Regions from separate parts of the Bacillus sp. SORGH_AS_0510 genome, predicted to be linked through region 2. Evidence: riboswitches for the same ligand, from Rfam matches in the RefSeq annotation. Region 2 holds a riboswitch; each other region holds the start of a gene.
The links. A riboswitch is a leader RNA that binds a small molecule or an ion and turns the genes downstream of it on or off. The one in region 2 is predicted to bind cyclic di-GMP.
Positions count from the first base shown of each region.

Region 1: it holds a riboswitch for cyclic di-GMP, as region 2 does, so the genes downstream of both, QE429_RS03245 (sensor domain-containing diguanylate cyclase) here and QE429_RS15765 (hypothetical protein) in region 2, are expected to answer to the same signal.
Region 3: it holds a riboswitch for cyclic di-GMP, as region 2 does, so the genes downstream of both, QE429_RS21370 (anti-repressor SinI family protein) here and QE429_RS15765 (hypothetical protein) in region 2, are expected to answer to the same signal.
Region 4: it holds a riboswitch for cyclic di-GMP, as region 2 does, so the genes downstream of both, QE429_RS19970 (DUF192 domain-containing protein) here and QE429_RS15765 (hypothetical protein) in region 2, are expected to answer to the same signal.

Region 1 covers NZ_JAUTAU010000001.1:622,143-626,080, reverse strand. Annotated here, with positions in the region: gene QE429_RS03250 (triose-phosphate isomerase) at 1-745, shown strand, start outside; gene QE429_RS03245 (sensor domain-containing diguanylate cyclase) at 1,162-2,100, opposite strand; cyclic di-GMP riboswitch class I at 2,199-2,283, opposite strand; gene QE429_RS03240 (hypothetical protein) at 2,549-3,073, shown strand; gene QE429_RS03235 (hypothetical protein) at 3,070-3,938, shown strand, end outside.
Region 2 covers NZ_JAUTAU010000001.1:3,064,352-3,068,289, forward strand. Annotated here, with positions in the region: gene flgC (flagellar basal body rod protein FlgC) at 1-441, opposite strand, end outside; gene flgB (flagellar basal body rod protein FlgB) at 447-839, opposite strand; gene QE429_RS15760 (glucosaminidase domain-containing protein) at 996-1,664, opposite strand; gene QE429_RS15765 (hypothetical protein) at 1,687-2,001, opposite strand; cyclic di-GMP riboswitch class I at 2,153-2,236, opposite strand; gene QE429_RS15770 (flagellar protein FliT) at 2,448-2,795, opposite strand; gene fliS (flagellar export chaperone FliS) at 2,810-3,190, opposite strand; gene QE429_RS15780 (hypothetical protein) at 3,387-3,938, opposite strand, start outside.
Region 3 covers NZ_JAUTAU010000001.1:4,191,982-4,195,919, reverse strand. Annotated here, with positions in the region: gene QE429_RS21385 (hypothetical protein) at 1-77, opposite strand, end outside; gene QE429_RS21380 (carbohydrate kinase family protein) at 307-1,275, shown strand; gene QE429_RS21375 (pseudouridine-5'-phosphate glycosidase) at 1,272-2,183, shown strand; cyclic di-GMP riboswitch class I at 2,444-2,535, shown strand; gene QE429_RS21370 (anti-repressor SinI family protein) at 2,566-2,694, shown strand; gene QE429_RS21365 (helix-turn-helix domain-containing protein) at 2,771-3,103, opposite strand; gene map (type I methionyl aminopeptidase) at 3,344-3,938, shown strand, end outside.
Region 4 covers NZ_JAUTAU010000001.1:3,902,363-3,906,300, forward strand. Annotated here, with positions in the region: gene QE429_RS19950 (pilus assembly protein TadG-related protein) at 1-425, opposite strand, end outside; gene QE429_RS19955 (TadE/TadG family type IV pilus assembly protein) at 435-818, opposite strand; gene QE429_RS19960 (A24 family peptidase) at 815-1,324, opposite strand; gene QE429_RS19965 (Flp family type IVb pilin) at 1,454-1,645, opposite strand; gene QE429_RS19970 (DUF192 domain-containing protein) at 1,662-2,003, opposite strand; cyclic di-GMP riboswitch class I at 2,130-2,216, opposite strand; gene QE429_RS19975 (spore germination protein) at 2,477-2,698, shown strand; gene QE429_RS19980 (spore germination protein GerPB) at 2,716-2,955, shown strand; gene gerPC (spore germination protein GerPC) at 3,007-3,624, shown strand; gene QE429_RS19990 (spore gernimation protein GerPD) at 3,621-3,803, shown strand; gene QE429_RS19995 (spore germination protein GerPE) at 3,807-3,938, shown strand, end outside.

The sequences.
Region 1 (3,938 bases), 2.4 Mb from region 2:
AAAAACACTCGCAGGGGGTTTGGAGTACTGCAAAGAGTTGAAAGAATTAGCTAGTAGTTTGAACGGTTCAATCAAATTGTTTATTATCCCTCCCTATACTTCCTTATCTAGAATACGAGAAGAATTAAGCGGTCATGATATTTTGCTTGGTGCACAGAATATGCATTGGGAGGATAAGGGTGCCTACACTGGTGAAATCAGTCCTCTGATGTTAAAGGAGATAGGAATTGATCTTGTGGAGCTTGGTCATTCCGAAAGAAGACAATACTATAATGAGAATGATCACGATTTAAATAAAAAGATTAAAGCTGCTCTTAATCATGGGATGAGGCCACTGGTGTGTATTGGGGAGAATAAAGAGCAGAAGGATTTTGGGGTGTCGTACGAGGTGCTTGCTCAACAGTTGAAGGTTTCTTTGTTTGGTATCACTGTTGAACAACTATCCAATATATTGATTGCTTATGAACCGGTTTGGGCGATTGGTGAGGGTGGGACACCGGCTGATGCGGATTATGTAGCGGAAATTCATAATTATTTACGCTGTGTGTTAGTTGATCTGTATGGTGAGGATGCTGCGAAGGATGTTCCGCTTCTGTTTGGCGGGAGCGTTAATACCGATAATTTCAAGGGCTATCTCTCGTGTAAGAACGTGGACGGATTGTTTATTGGCCGAGCGGCGTGGAATATGGTTACTTTTGAAGAAATTTTACGACATATTGATTCTAATTTACCTATATATAGTTAGAGTAATCGACCCATCCCTTTTTTGGATGGGCCTTTTAGTTTGATAAATTTATGCAATTCTAGCAAGGTGAGAACCACCCTTTTGCTTGCTACGGCGCGGGGTAGTTTTCTTGTTTTCTAGAACGTTTTTCCGAAAGAAATATGCGCTCAATTCACGCATAACCCCCTTCAGAACTTCTCATAGAATTTCAAGAAATGTTTCCATGATTTTCACCGTCTCCCCTTAATTTTCCATAACCTTTAAACTATATCACCATAGAATGCCATAGGGACGGTTCTCATGGTTTTTTCCTACCCATCGGAACCGTCCCTTTTCTGCATTTTCACCTATTTTTCCTATATGCTAAACTAATTAATCCTTTAGTTAAAACGAGCATAACCCCAATACAAAAGACTTGGAGCTATAAGGTGCTTCACCTACGTAAACACACGATTTTTTCTGCTCACTTTATCTTCGTACATTTTTTTATCTGCCTGAGAAAATAATCCTTCCATTTGCTCTATTGAACTGAATGCATAGCTATATCCGATAGACATTTTAATCGTATATTCGAATGAATGAGCATTATACTTTTCTATATCTTTACGAATATCAGATATAAGTTGTTGAACTTGACTTTCTGTCTGATAAATCGTAATAATAACAAATTCATCCCCACCAATTCGTGAAACGGATATCTCTTCTGTGGAGTATTGATTGATAAGTGCTGCAACCCCTTTGATTAATTCATCTCCCGCCCTGTGGCCAAAATGGTCATTTACATATTTAAGACCATCTACATCACAAACGATTAAGGCAACAGGGACATTTATATAGGTATTAAGCTCTTCAAATTTCTTCTCAAAGTATTCCCGATTATAAATATCCGTTAGAGGATCGTGATATATTCGATATTCTAATGCCTGTTGTAGTTTTACCTTCTCATCAATATTCCTCATAATTCCTTGTATGACCACTAATTGCCCATTTTCATAGATAGGGCTCGCGTATTCCTCAAACCACCTATAATGTCCACTATTGTCTCTCCAACGCTGAATGAAGATTTCAGAATAATCCATATTGCCGCTTACTTTACGCATGAGCGTTTCATAATCATCAGGATGAACCCTTTCAAAAGGGGCGTAAAGATTTAATTCAGCTTCTTCAATTACCCCTTTGCCTAAAAAGGTTTCAATAGAAGGACTTATATAGGTAAACTTCATCTTCGGTACCTCATAGTAATAGACAACGTCCTTTGAACTTTCTACTAACTGGGAGATGGTTTGAAATTTTCTTTTCCACTTAAGCATTCCGTAAAGAATCCATACCAGAAGACCAACAAATACTACTAATAAAAGGATGACCGTTACCTTCATGTCGTTTTCTCCAATCTCCCTGATAAAAGCTTACTTATTTTTCTCAATAAAAATAGACCAACCCAACATAGATTAGTCCATTGATTTGGAAAATTCCTATTGGTAACTGGCTAACATTGTCTCGCGACTTTAGTCCCTATAGTTTTGCGTCTTCATCTTTCAATGAATTTGCCCTTCACACATATGTATATAATCAAACATGTATAATAATATATCTAAATTATAATTGTAAAATATAACCAGGTCAATATACCTAAAGGGTCGGTTCTACCAATTTTTTTAGTCATCACGAAAAAGAAAAAAACCACCAGAACCGTCCCCTTGGATTCCCTAAAATAAAAAAATTACAAACTAATCCTTTTTTTCTAAATTAAGTATTATAATCTAGTTAAAAAGCTCTATTATTTTAATAAGAATAGTGCATTTTTCACCAAAGGGAGAGATAGGAATGGCAAAAAAGGTATTGTATAAAAATATGGAAGCTTTAGAACCTATTAAAAAAATTCTTAACGAGGCTGGAGCAGCCGTACAGGACCGAACAAGGACAATTGAAACAAGTGACATCCCTGAGGTACTCGGTGCTGTTGCTGGGATTGGAGTAGGTGGAGCTGCAGGCTTAGGACTCTTATCCATCCTTGGCGTGTCTGGATTAAGTGCGGCAGGAATTACTTCAGGTTTAGCTGCAGCTGGTTCCATCGTAGGTGGCGGAATGGTTGCCGGAATCGGTGTACTAGCTGCACCAGCAGTGATTCTCGGTGTTGGCGGGTATGCCCTTCTTTCTGCTTCTAAAAAGAAAAAACTGGTACAAACAAAGGAAGCATTATTACAGGAAGCTATTAAAAAACACGATGCAATCATTAGAGAATTAAAAAACGACTTAAACCAAACACAGAAACGGGCCGAATATTTAAACTCCTTAAATATCCTTCTTTCAGGGGTTATTAAAGACCTAAAAGCGGATATTGCCGCATGAGTAAAGCAGGTCCATCCGATAAATACATAACAAGTAAAGCAGACCTAGAAAAGCTAAAAATTCTAAAGCACCAATCAGATAACTTAAAAGAAATGGGTAACCAACTAGATCACATCAAAAAAACGATGGATTCATCTATTCAAGAATCAGAAGACCTTTTACGCAGTTTGGGGATTAGCCTAGAAAACATGAACATGAACCAAAAAACAAGTGAGCGAAAACCTAGAAAACTGGCACTTCGGTCATGGGATGATCTATTGGCAGATGCTGAAACTTCATCTAATGATTCCGTTAGTTTTGCTGATATTCTAACCGCTGAAGAAATCCAAGGGGTTGAAAATCGCATTGAATTGTTAAGAGGGGATTTCAAATCCATCCATAGGCTAGATAAGATAGATTGGTCCATTTGCGGAGTTGCAGGTGTATTAGCTTCTATCATTGACATCTTTTTAGTCCAAATGCCTAAACATCCTGGCATGTTAGGGAGCAAGGGACACGATGGGGGACCATTATCCAATCTGATTAAAGAAAAGATACAAGGTGCCCTCACCCCTGCAGAAATACATGAACTTGAAAGAAGAAATTGGGTTCCCTATGATCCTTCTACCTCCAGAGGCTTAAATCAAACGGTTGAGGGGTTAGGCGCGAGAACGCACCGGTTTCAATCATTAGGCCATGACCCCTTACTTGGCTTCATTTTTGGAACACTTGATATATTAAAAGGCAGGTTTACTGCCATCGATAAGCACGGGAAACTGATTATACAAAATGTTGATATTGCTGGCAGAGATATTGCTGGCATGAATATCTTTGAAGCCCTTGCTAGGGTGTTTGGTCATATGAAATCGGATATTTCCACCTCTGC
Region 2 (3,938 bases):
AATTTCTAACGCTTTTAACATTATCGATTTGCCAGTGTTAAATGAAGTAACATTCGCTTCGTATGCTCTAGACGCAGCAAGCATGTCTACCATTTCCTTTGACAGGTCAACATTTGGCATCATCACATATCCATCAGGATTTGCATCTGGATTTGCTGGGTCATAGACCGTTTTGAATGGGGTCTTGTCCTCAACGATTCCAGTAACCCTTACTCCTTGTAACTGTGATTGCGATTGTTTTTCCATTGCCCCTTGTAGTATTTGGTTAAAGGACTTCTCTCTAGGCTCCATGCTTACCATTTTTCGACGATATGGTTCCCATTTGCCATTGACATATGTACCTCGAGTGGTTTCCGCATTCGCAATATTGGAAGAAACTACATCCATTCGTAAACGCTGAGCTGTTAATGCTGAGGCACTTATATTTAACGAATCAAACATGTTCCTTAGCTCCTTCCTTTAATAGCAATGGACAATTGTTGAAATTCACTGTTAATTTGTTCGGTCAGTGTATAATACCAAAGGGAGTTTTTCCCCATATTTGTCATCTCTTCATCGATATCAACGTTATTTCCATTGTTCTGCATAACTGAATTTGTATTTTCCACAATGCTGGCTGAAGGTATAAATGATGATTTGCCAATTACTAAATGACGACTATTTGTACGATTTCCTTCAAAACTTGTTTGATTACTTAAATATTTTTTAAAGATATCCTCAAACACTACTTGTTTTGTTTTATATCCTGGAGTTTCAGCATTTGATATATTATTTGAAATCACCTGTTGGCGTAAACTGGAAGCATCTAATGCCTTTTGTAGGAGGTTAATATTTGTCAAAATGCCCCTCCTCCTTTCCACTCGTAAAATTTGATATTTTTTGATAAATATCAACAAAATTATCAACATTCAATCATCAATATACTATAAAAAAGGTCTATTAATCTACACTTTTTTACAAAGGAAATTTTTGTTATAGAACATTTTGAGATTGAATTAAACCTTTAATTGACTAAAAAATTTACTTACACCTGAAACCCAATGATGATTAAGGTTATTAGGGTCATTATCTGCACCAACAGGGGCATATTTACCTGCAATTTTTGAAATGGTTGTCAGCCCTTGTCCAAGATAGTTCTTACTTAAATTTCGGGCCATGTCCATGATACTTTCTTCAATAGAGGAGTATGACTTTAATCCATTTTTGCCCATCATACCAGCGATATTATTCTTAATATAAGCTGCTTTTGATGTTCCATTTCCTGTTTCATGCTGTGCAATTGCTACAAGTAATGCAGGGTCCACATTAAATCTCTGTCCAGCTTGAACAAATGCTTCCCCCATTCCTTTTAACTTACCGCCAAGCACTTCATCAACTTTATCAGCATTAATGGACTGAAATCGTAACGGTTCTCCTGAAAAAGAAGATAACGAATCCTCCCCTAATTTTGAACCCTCATTAGTAATGGTCATATTTTCTAAGAAGGAAGGCAATGAAGGTTGGATTGCCGTTGGTATTTCATTTTTCATTAATTCATTTAAGACCGATGTAAAAAGGTTTGCAAAGTCTGAACTATTTGTCCCTACCTGTGTAGTTAAATTTTCGTTTCTTGACATCGTACTTGTTAACATCGTTTTGGTAAACCAATCATCACCTATTTTCAATGGTAAGCTCCTTTCTTATGGGTTAGATCGCGCCGTCTAGCATTCTACTTACATCTACTAAACAATCCTCAGTAAGCATTGAAATGCAAGTTAATTGGCCATTTTCAATTTTTCCTTCAACTAAAACAATCGTATCTGTATCCTCTTCTTGCTTCATTGCAAGAATCTGCTTTCCCATATAAACAATATTTTTCACAATATAATAGGAACAATTGATTGGATATCCAAGTGTTATCTTAATCGGATGCTTAAACAATGGTTTCCTCTTTTTAAATTCCATTAAATCTAAAATCTTGTTGTTGACATGTTCGTCTGTCTTTATCTGTTGTAGGAACATTCTTTTTTTCCTCTCCTTAACCCCCATGTTAAAGGACATAAAAATAACCCCGCCTTTCAGAAGGGGGGTTAACAGACAAAATATCTTTCAGAGGGTATAGAAGTCCTATACCTATGTAGACATTTTATACCTAGGAAAAACACCCTATCTATTAGGCAACTGGCTGGCATAGTATATTCCCTTAGCCCCTTTAGCTTTGCGTCACTGATTTTCATCAGTTTTGCCTTGATCGAGATTCAATGTTTTCTTGTAACTAAATAATCTCTAATCAAATAATAGAATGTTTTAACAATATAGAATACCCGACTTTTTACCTAATTTTGTCGAATTAACTAGGTATTTAGTCCTAATTTATAGAATATAAAGGTGTTTCACCTAGTTTTTTGTCATATTTTGTTAAAAACTACAAATAATATTTACTTTTTTCGACATTTTCTATGACAAATTTACCTTTTTGAATCTAAAAAGATACCATTCGTTTGTTTAGTGTAGTTCCTATACTGTTGAGAGACGAGTTTTTGCTTCTTTTGTTGATTGATGAGAATTTTTGTTTCAGACAATTTTTTTTCAAGTAAAGGAGCGAATTCCTGATCTAGTTGAAATGTGTCTTTTAACAATTTTAACTCTGATGATGAATAAACATAACCATTTACACTATTTTTTAATTCATCCACTTTACACATAAGTGTATTTCGATCGTCTAAAAGTTTTTCAAATTCCTCATAATTTTCTTCTTTTAATAGGTGGCACATCTCTACTGTCACTTCATATATCTTCTTAAGCAATTCATTCATTTTTAATTCAGACCCTAGCTATTAGTTTTAACTTGTTTCATGGCAGTCGCCCAAGTTTCTGATAATTCCACGGCAAACTCTTCTACTTCAACAAGTATTTCCTCACTTTTCTTAAGGTTCGCTTCAATCAATCGTGATTTCATAAAGTCGTACATCGGTAGTAATTGTTCAGAAATACTATATTCTTTTTTTAAGGTTACCATTAATTCACTTAAAATATCTTGTGCTCTTAAATTATAAGTGTTACTTTGTTCTAGTCTTCTATCCTGCAAGGCAGCTTTTGATAGTCGTATAAATTTAACTAATCCTTCATATAACATAAATGTAAGGTCTTCTGGCTTTGACGTAGTGACAGCTTGTTTTTGATAGGCTTGGTAAGGATTATTTAAAACCATTATTAACTCTCCTTCTTTACATGCATTTCTTGTTTTTATGATTATCGGATAGTAAGAAAAAAAGTTAAGTCCATCAAAAAGATGTATTTTGAATCATTTTGATTTTTTTGGATAAGTTAATATATTCCTCCACTTTAGAAAATATATAAAAAAGATATTCCATTGTTAAAATGGAGTATCTTTCCTTCGTTTTTCCTTAGCTTCCAACTTGAAGGACAATGCCAAATCCATCAATAATATAGTTAAGTCTTTGATTATAGGATTTAAGATTCTGTATTTTAGCTGCATCCCCTAACTTATTAAATGCAGTAATCTCTCGTGCAAGCTTAGAAACTTCTAGCTGTAAATCGTCATTTCGTTTTTTCTCTAACCTTAGTTGTTGTTCTTTCTTAACCAGTTTTTCCCTAAGTGCTTCTTTTTCATGGTTGATGGTTGATTTCATCGTCTCCATTTGTTGAAGAGCTTCTTGGTTTTGAAGAGCCATATTGGTTAATTGGTATAAGCCTCTTAACATTTCATGTAAATTTAGACCGGGCAGTTGTTGGACATTGGTAATAAGACCGGATAGAATATCTAACAAATCACCGTCTTGTAATGATGGAGTGTTTTGAATTTGTGCTATCTGTGGCGTATCATCCAATTTTTCAATTGAAATTACTGGTACATTGCGCTCATTAATAGTTGTGAACTGAATGCCATTTTGATTGGCTTTTTGAACTTTTTCATGGGACTTAAGAGTTGAATAATA
Region 3 (3,938 bases), 1.1 Mb from region 2:
AAACGATCTAGAAAAAAGCCAGCAAACACCATAAACGCTATAGGAATCGAATAATTCAGCACGTGAATCCACGTCATAGAAATAGCACCTCTCCTAATTTTTGGAATATTAAAATTATTTGTATATTGTTAACATTATATGTCTTCTGTCACATTTTAGACAAATTTAATTATCATAATTCCTTTTGCTTAGATTTTCAAAATTTTTAACAGGATTTTCTAAATTTATATCGTAATAGTTATATAAGTAGGGAATAGTTGAAATTCTGACTTGCTAAACAAAGGATCTTAAGGAGTGGGTGCTACTATGAACAAACAAGAGGCAATCAATTTTGATATTCTCTGTATTGGCGGTGCAAATGTAGACCGGAAAATTCAAGCACTAAATCAATTGAAATATGGAACATCAAACCCGGCTATAAGTTCTATGTCACGGGGCGGTGTTGCAAGAAATATTGCAGAAAACTCTGGACGAATAGGACTTAAGACATCTCTGTTTGCATACGTGGGCTCTGATCCTGAAGGGGAATGGCTGTTAGATAATACGAAGCCTTTTGTAGATGTAAGCCCCACACAAGTCATACAAGGAAAATCCACGGGCACATATACTGCGGTTCTTGACCAATTGGGTGAAATGGAAATCGCCTTAGCTGATATGGCTATTTATAATGAAGTGAACGATTCTATTTTTGAACATATTCTATTACAAATTGAACAAGCAAAAATGATTTTATTAGATACAAATTTCCCAAAAGAAGTCATTAACCAAGTAATTAATGACAGTAAGAACTTCATGAAACCGTTATGTATTGCTACTGTCTCTGCTCCTAAGACGGAAAAGCTGCCCTCATCTCTTGAAGGTGTAACCTGGTTGATCGCGAACCATAAAGAGGCAGAGGCTTTATCGCAATTAGAAATTAAATCTGAGGGTGATTTCTACCAAGCTGCAGAGGTCATTATGAAAAAAGGTGCTGAAAAGGTTGTTATCACTCGTGGTGAGAAGGGGTTAATTTTTTACACAAAAAATGGAGAAGCGGGTGCGCTAATGCCCCCGATTGTGCCTATTGTGGATGTAACCGGAGCGGGTGATTCCCTCATTGCTGGAATATTATTCGGATACTTAAAGGGACTTAGCACAGAGGATGCTTGTAAGATTGGACTTTCCTGTTCATTGATCACTATTAACTCTAATGAAACCGTAAGTCCGGAGTTAAACCAAAAAACATTACTTGAAACATATCAGAAATACTTCAGCAAAGGGGTAACCAAGCGATGAACCAAGAATACTTGTCTTTTTCAGAAGAAGTGCTTGAAGCGAAAAGATTGGGGAAACCAATTGTAGCACTTGAATCGACTATTATTTCTCATGGGATGCCGTACCCTCAAAATGTACAGACTGCTAAGGAAGTGGAAGAAATTATACGGCAGAATGGAGCCGTACCAGCTACCATCGCTGTCATTAATGGGAAAATAAAAATCGGTTTATCTGATGAAGAATTGGAGTTTTTAGCGACTAGTAAAGAAATTATGAAGGCCAGCAGGCGCGACCTTCCATATCTCATAGCTTCTAAAAAGCATGGGGCAACAACAGTAGCAGCAACGATGATTTGTGCTCATCTGGGCGGTATACAAGTGTTTGTAACAGGCGGCATTGGCGGGGTTCATCGCGGTGCGGGAGTGACGATGGATGTCTCTGCAGACCTTCAGGAATTAGCCAAGACCAATGTAGCCGTTGTTTGTGCTGGAGCTAAATCTATACTAGATATAGGCTTGACATTGGAATATTTAGAAACAAACGGTGTCCCGGTTATTGGATATCAAACAGACATCCTACCCGCTTTTTATACAAGAACAAGCCCACATCATGTAAACTTCCGTGTGGATTCACCAGAGGAAGCTGCGGCATTAATGAAGGCGAAATGGAATTTGGGGTTAGACGGTGGGATTGTTATTGCCAATCCAATTCCCGAAGCCTTTGCAATGGACGAATCAGTCATTAACGATGTAATCGAAGTAGCCTTAAAGGAGGCCGATAGTAAAGGCATTCAAGGCAAAGAGGTCACACCTTTCCTTCTAAGCAGGGTTAAAGAGTTAACAGAGGGGTCGAGTTTAGAAGCGAATATTGCACTAGTGAAACATAATGCTAAAGTAGGAGCACTTATTGCAGCAACAAAAGCAAACTAAACATAGTCATATTCAAGGGGGGATTTGATTTGGAATCCTTCCTTTTTTGCATTTCAATTAAATTGGGAGAAATCGGGATTTTTTGTAGAAAAATAGGATAATTTGTGTGAAAAAATAATTAGAAAATTATAAATTAAAGACAAAATCCAACAACCTATTATAAAAGGACTAGATATAATGTACATATCATTTGATATTAAGTAATTATACCTAAATAAATAGTAGGAGCTGGAAAACTGTAATATTAAAGTATTAGAACTAACAGAAAAAGGCAAACCTGTTGAAAAGTAGGGACGCAAAACCGAGGATCTAAGGCACGCAATACGCTTGCTATGATGGCCGGGTTACCTGGAATACAATTTGTATTTTAGGGGTGAGAAAAATGATAATTACAGAGAGAACCGTGGAAGTAATTGATCAGGAATGGATGGCACTAATACTGGAAGCAAGAGAACTTGGATTATCTATAGCAGATGTTCGTGAATTCCTTTACCAAGATGATCAGAGATAACTCTTGGTATAATTAAAAAAGCATTCTACAAGAGAGATCTTCTAATGTAGAATGCTTTTCTTCTTTATAATAACTACTATTCATTAGTATTATTTTGATTTATTCTCCACTTATTAAACTCGAGGAAATCACGAAATTGTTCTTTAGAAACACCAGAACCCATTGCTTCTTTCACTAGGTTCATCCATTCGCTATCTAACTCATCTTTATTAATTTGCTCATGTATCAAATGCTCGACTGGTAGATTTAATACAGCAGCAATTTTCTCAAGAAATTGAATCGATGGGTTTTTTTGCAGGTTTCTTTCAAGAGAACTTAAATAAGACTTAGCGACGCCAGCTTGTTCTGCAAGTTCGGAAAGAGACATTTTCTTTTCTAGGCGAAATTTTTTTACGCGATCACCAATCATTAAATTCACACACCTATTATACATATTTATAAGTTAATTCTACCAAAAAGAATGAAAAAGTACCATATTAAGAACGAAGGAATATAAAAAATAGTGAAAATTATTAATTTTAGACTAGCGAATGCTATTTTTGAAAAAATTACGGTTTAGCGTTAATATTAGTAGTGTTGCCATAAAGTTTAACGAGTAAAAATCTTATATTAACATACATAAAAATAAATTAAAAAGGCAGGTAAACAAATGATTGTCTTGAAATCACAACGTGAAATTGATGCGATGAAAAAGGCGGGGGAAATCCTAGCGGCTTGTCATAAGGAAATAGCAAAATTAATTAAACCTGGCGTGACTACTTGGGAAATAGACCAGTTTGTCGACCAGTTCTTAACTGAACATAATGCAACACCAGAGCAAAAGGGATATAAAGGCTATGAATATGCGACATGTGCCAGTATCAATGATGAAATTTGTCACGGATTTCCAAGAAAACAAGCTTTAAAAGAAGGAGATATTGTCACCATTGATATGGTAGTCAATTACAATGGGGCATTAGCAGATTCAGCATGGTCATATGCTGTTGGGAATATCTCTAATGAGGCAGATCATTTGTTAAAAGTGACGAAGGAAGCCTTATACAAAGGAATTGAGCAGGCTGTTGTAGGAAACCGAATAGGTGACATTGGTCATGCTATCCAAACTTATGTAGAAGGTGAAGGCCTATCTGTTGTGAGAGACTTTATTGGGCATGGAATAGGTGCAGTGATTCATGAGAAACCGGATGTTCCACATTATGGACTGCCGGGAAAAGGGGCAAGAATCAAAGAGGGAATGGTCTTTA
Region 4 (3,938 bases), 840 kb from region 2:
ATTCCTAATGGAGCGGCACCTACTGCTTTTCCTATCACACCTAATCCTGCTGCAGCTCTAGCTGTGACGTCCGTTTTTTCAAAACCAAAAATTTTCATAAACGTCATGTTTACTGATTTCGTTAGGTGGATGGTAACTTTACTTCCCATGTTAATACCAAGATTGGTTAACGTGTTCGCTGCTTTATGAGAATCTAAGATATATTGCACGGTATCAGTCACTTTTTGTTCTGTATTTGGCAGCTCTTGAGCCCCTGAAAGGACGGCTGCATTTGCTACCTTTTGCAGCTTTGCTTTTTCCATATAAATTAAGCCTCCATCTATGGCTAATCCTGCCATACAGAGGATGGTCATTAGCGAGATTGCACCAAGAATGAGGGCATTCCCTTGCTCACCCTTAAATAAACTAGTAAAAAATTTTCGCATATTTATCCCTCACTCTACGCGAATCGTTGAATTTGTTTCAATGGCAAAATCGGAGGGGAAGAACTTGGAAATCATAGGAGTTAAAAATGTCATTGGATACTTCAGCTTGACTGTTACATAGTCTCCCGAACGCCTAACCGTATCCGCTGGAGTGATTGTTACCTGTAATTTTGTCGTATCCCCTAAATGGACATATTGGTGGGCGAAAGTTGAAATGTCAGCATCCTTCTTTCCCAGACCACCTAGTCTAACTGTTTCCTGAGCCGCCATTTGCAAATGCGCATAGGAATATATCACTCGACCAAAATCAAGGATTCCTACTAAAATCAATAGAAAAATAGGAATAATTAGCGCTGTTTCTACCAACGATTGGCCACGTTCATCTTTTTTCATTGGAAAAGGGCTCCAGGGAAATATACTTGAAAGATGGCTCCTGCCGCAATAGCGACGCCATAAGGAAGCGTGGTTTTGACCGACTCATTTTCCTCGAGAAGAGAAAGCCTCATTCCATGCCGCAGACCATGCATTAGGTATAATAATCTCTTTAAAAATCCTTTACGGTAAAGAATAAATAGGATAGCCATAAAACCTCCAGCCAGAGCCATATAGATCGACGCCATTAATACAAAACTGATTCCCTTTAATCCGCCAATTACAGCAAGGAGTTTTACATCACCAGCACCCATTCCTCCAAGGAGATAAGGAATTAATAGGATTCCTAACCCTACAGCCGTACCAAGGAGTGCCCCTGTTAATCCGCTCCATCCAGCGGTAATGGAGTGAAAAATCCATGCTATAAATAAAAAGGGAAATAAAACCTTATTATAAATTTTCCGTTCCTTTAAGTCGGTAATCACACATATAATCAGGAGGATCATTAGTAGTAAGTTACTCCACACTTATATATCTCTCCTTTCCTATTCGTAGGTATGGTTTATAACTATTTTCTTGAAAGAAAAATAGCCTCACGTTTATATTGAACGCAAGGCTATAAGGAAATAGCTAAGTTAAATCAAGATAAATAAATATTATTGAGTCCCGCCGCCTGCACCAGCACTTGTTAATGCGTCCTTTGCATCCGTAAATAACTTAACAACTTGATCTTTCATTACTAGTAATACTGCTACAGCGCCAACCGCAATTAGTCCTAAAACTAACCCATACTCAGTCATACCTTGTCCTTGTTCTTCAGTAAATAAAGCTTTCATTTTTTTCATCATTTGTAAAAACCCCTTTTCATTTTATAGTTAAATAGTTTCCAATTTTTGTTTCCGTTTGCTGAATCGTGCCTGCTGGCACCTCTAATACTGACTTTGCTCTTTTGTGATACTTCCCTACTGTTGCGGGCTTTACCGTTTCGTCCAGGCCGACAATTTCAAGATCTTCACTTAAGTAAATGACATCGATGGAATAATTCATGAAGAAAGTATGAATGGATTGGCAGGGTTGGATTAATAAGCCGTGTCCTGCTGGTAAACTTTTCGAAAACATCAGTCCTTTTAATCTTTTAAAAAAGGTATCAGCTGTTGATAGATGGTTTGCCAGTTCCGCTCCGTTTGACAGATTCACGACTTTCACTCATTTCACCTCCGATAATAAAAATAACCCCGCCTTTACCGAAAGGGGGGTTAAAAATAAGCGCACCTAAATATACATAGATAAACTATGGATAAATAGTATCACTACTATGAAACACCCTGTTCTTTCGGTAACTGGCTGGCGTAGTGCAAAAGCACCTTAGCCCCTTTAGCTTTGCGTCGCTGATTTTCATCAGTTTTGCCTTTATCGAGAATCAGTGTTTGTTTGTCCGACTGATCTCTTATTCACATAATAGAACTTTTTCCCCTCAAAGAGCATCCTACTAAAATACTATTTTATTTCAAAGGAGTTAGGTATATTTACCCATTTCCGACTAAAACCCTTATAAAATCAACAATAAATGCGTATATATCCTCAAATTACCTATACTGCCAATTTATTTAGGCTAACCATTCACCATACATTCGCCCATACATATAATTTATAGATAACAATTAAAAAGGATGTTGATCATGCCAGCCATCGTTGGAGTTGCACAGGTAATTACCTTAGGAAGCAGTTCAGTATTCCATATTGGCGACGTATATAAAATTATGCCATTTTCTAATGCCAAAACATTCTCAGGAGCCGGGTCATTTAATACAGGGGAAAATTTGCGTCTAAACAACAATTCAAGTTCTACTAACACATCGGATGCAGATGTTATTGATCAAGGAATTGCCCTAAATGCTTAACAATTGGGTGGTCTAACATGAATTACTATATACAACAATCCATTCAAGTAAATTGCATAAGAATTGGGAGTATTTCCAATTCCTCTGTCATGCAAATTGGCAGTGCTGGAATGATAAAACCATCTGCCTATCTTTATAATACTGGTGGTTTTACAGAACCCGCCCCCAAGCCAATTAAAGCCCTTGGAAGCTTAGTGGGTACCCCCGCCGTGCCATTACAGGCAGCTGTTAGAAAAAAAGAAAATGTAGACAAATAATTCTCATCCATCTTTTGGGTTTAACGAGACTACCTACTGTGAGGTGATTTCATGTATCAAGATTATTCCCAATACCTTCAATGGCTGCAAATGTATATTCAAGCACAGGAAAAGAGAATCGTTGCATTGGAGACTACCCTTCAAAAAATGCAAGAAGAGATGAAGCAACTAAAAGAGAAACAGCCCATACATGTCGATAAAATTGAATATAAATTTGATCAATTGAAGGTAGAAACTCTTGAAGGGACATTAAATATCGGTCTTAATCCTTCTGAATTATCTGAAATCGAAGATTTTGCAGTCCAAAATCAGCAATTAAACGTCCCACCGACAGCCCCTAAAAATCAAATGCAACGTTCGATGAAAATTGAAGAGGCGATCTACAGATATCTTGAAACTGATTTACCCTCAATTGTAGAGTCCACTCAAAGAGAATTAAATGTTCCAGCAAATGAAGCCTATTTATCCTTTATCAAACAGGATATAACCAAGCAGCTTCCTAACCGAATTGAACATCACATAAGGGTTAACGCAAATACCCATCGGTCATCAGAAAATACAAATGTAGATGACAGTATCATTGACGCAATTAAGCAGGAGATAAAAAATGGCGTAACCGTATTTTTTACTAACCTGCCAGCACACGTGAAAGGGATGAAAGCGGAATGAACTTTGAAGTCTATAACCGAGAGCTTATCGTCCAAAATATAAAAGTTATTGGCGTTGCCAGTTCATCACTAGTCTTGGTTGGCGACGCGGAAACCATTCAATTGGCATCCACCTTTGATACACCGGCAGAATCATTAATAATTGGCCCATTTGTACCGCTCCAATCGGAAGTGACTTGATTCATGCTTAATAGAACCTCTTGTGTAGATGCTATTAATATAGACATTGTATCGTTTTCTTCTATCCTGCAACTAGGGGATTCATGTATTATTAATGGTCTATCCAGAGCACTCGCAGTACAACGGGAAGCAGAG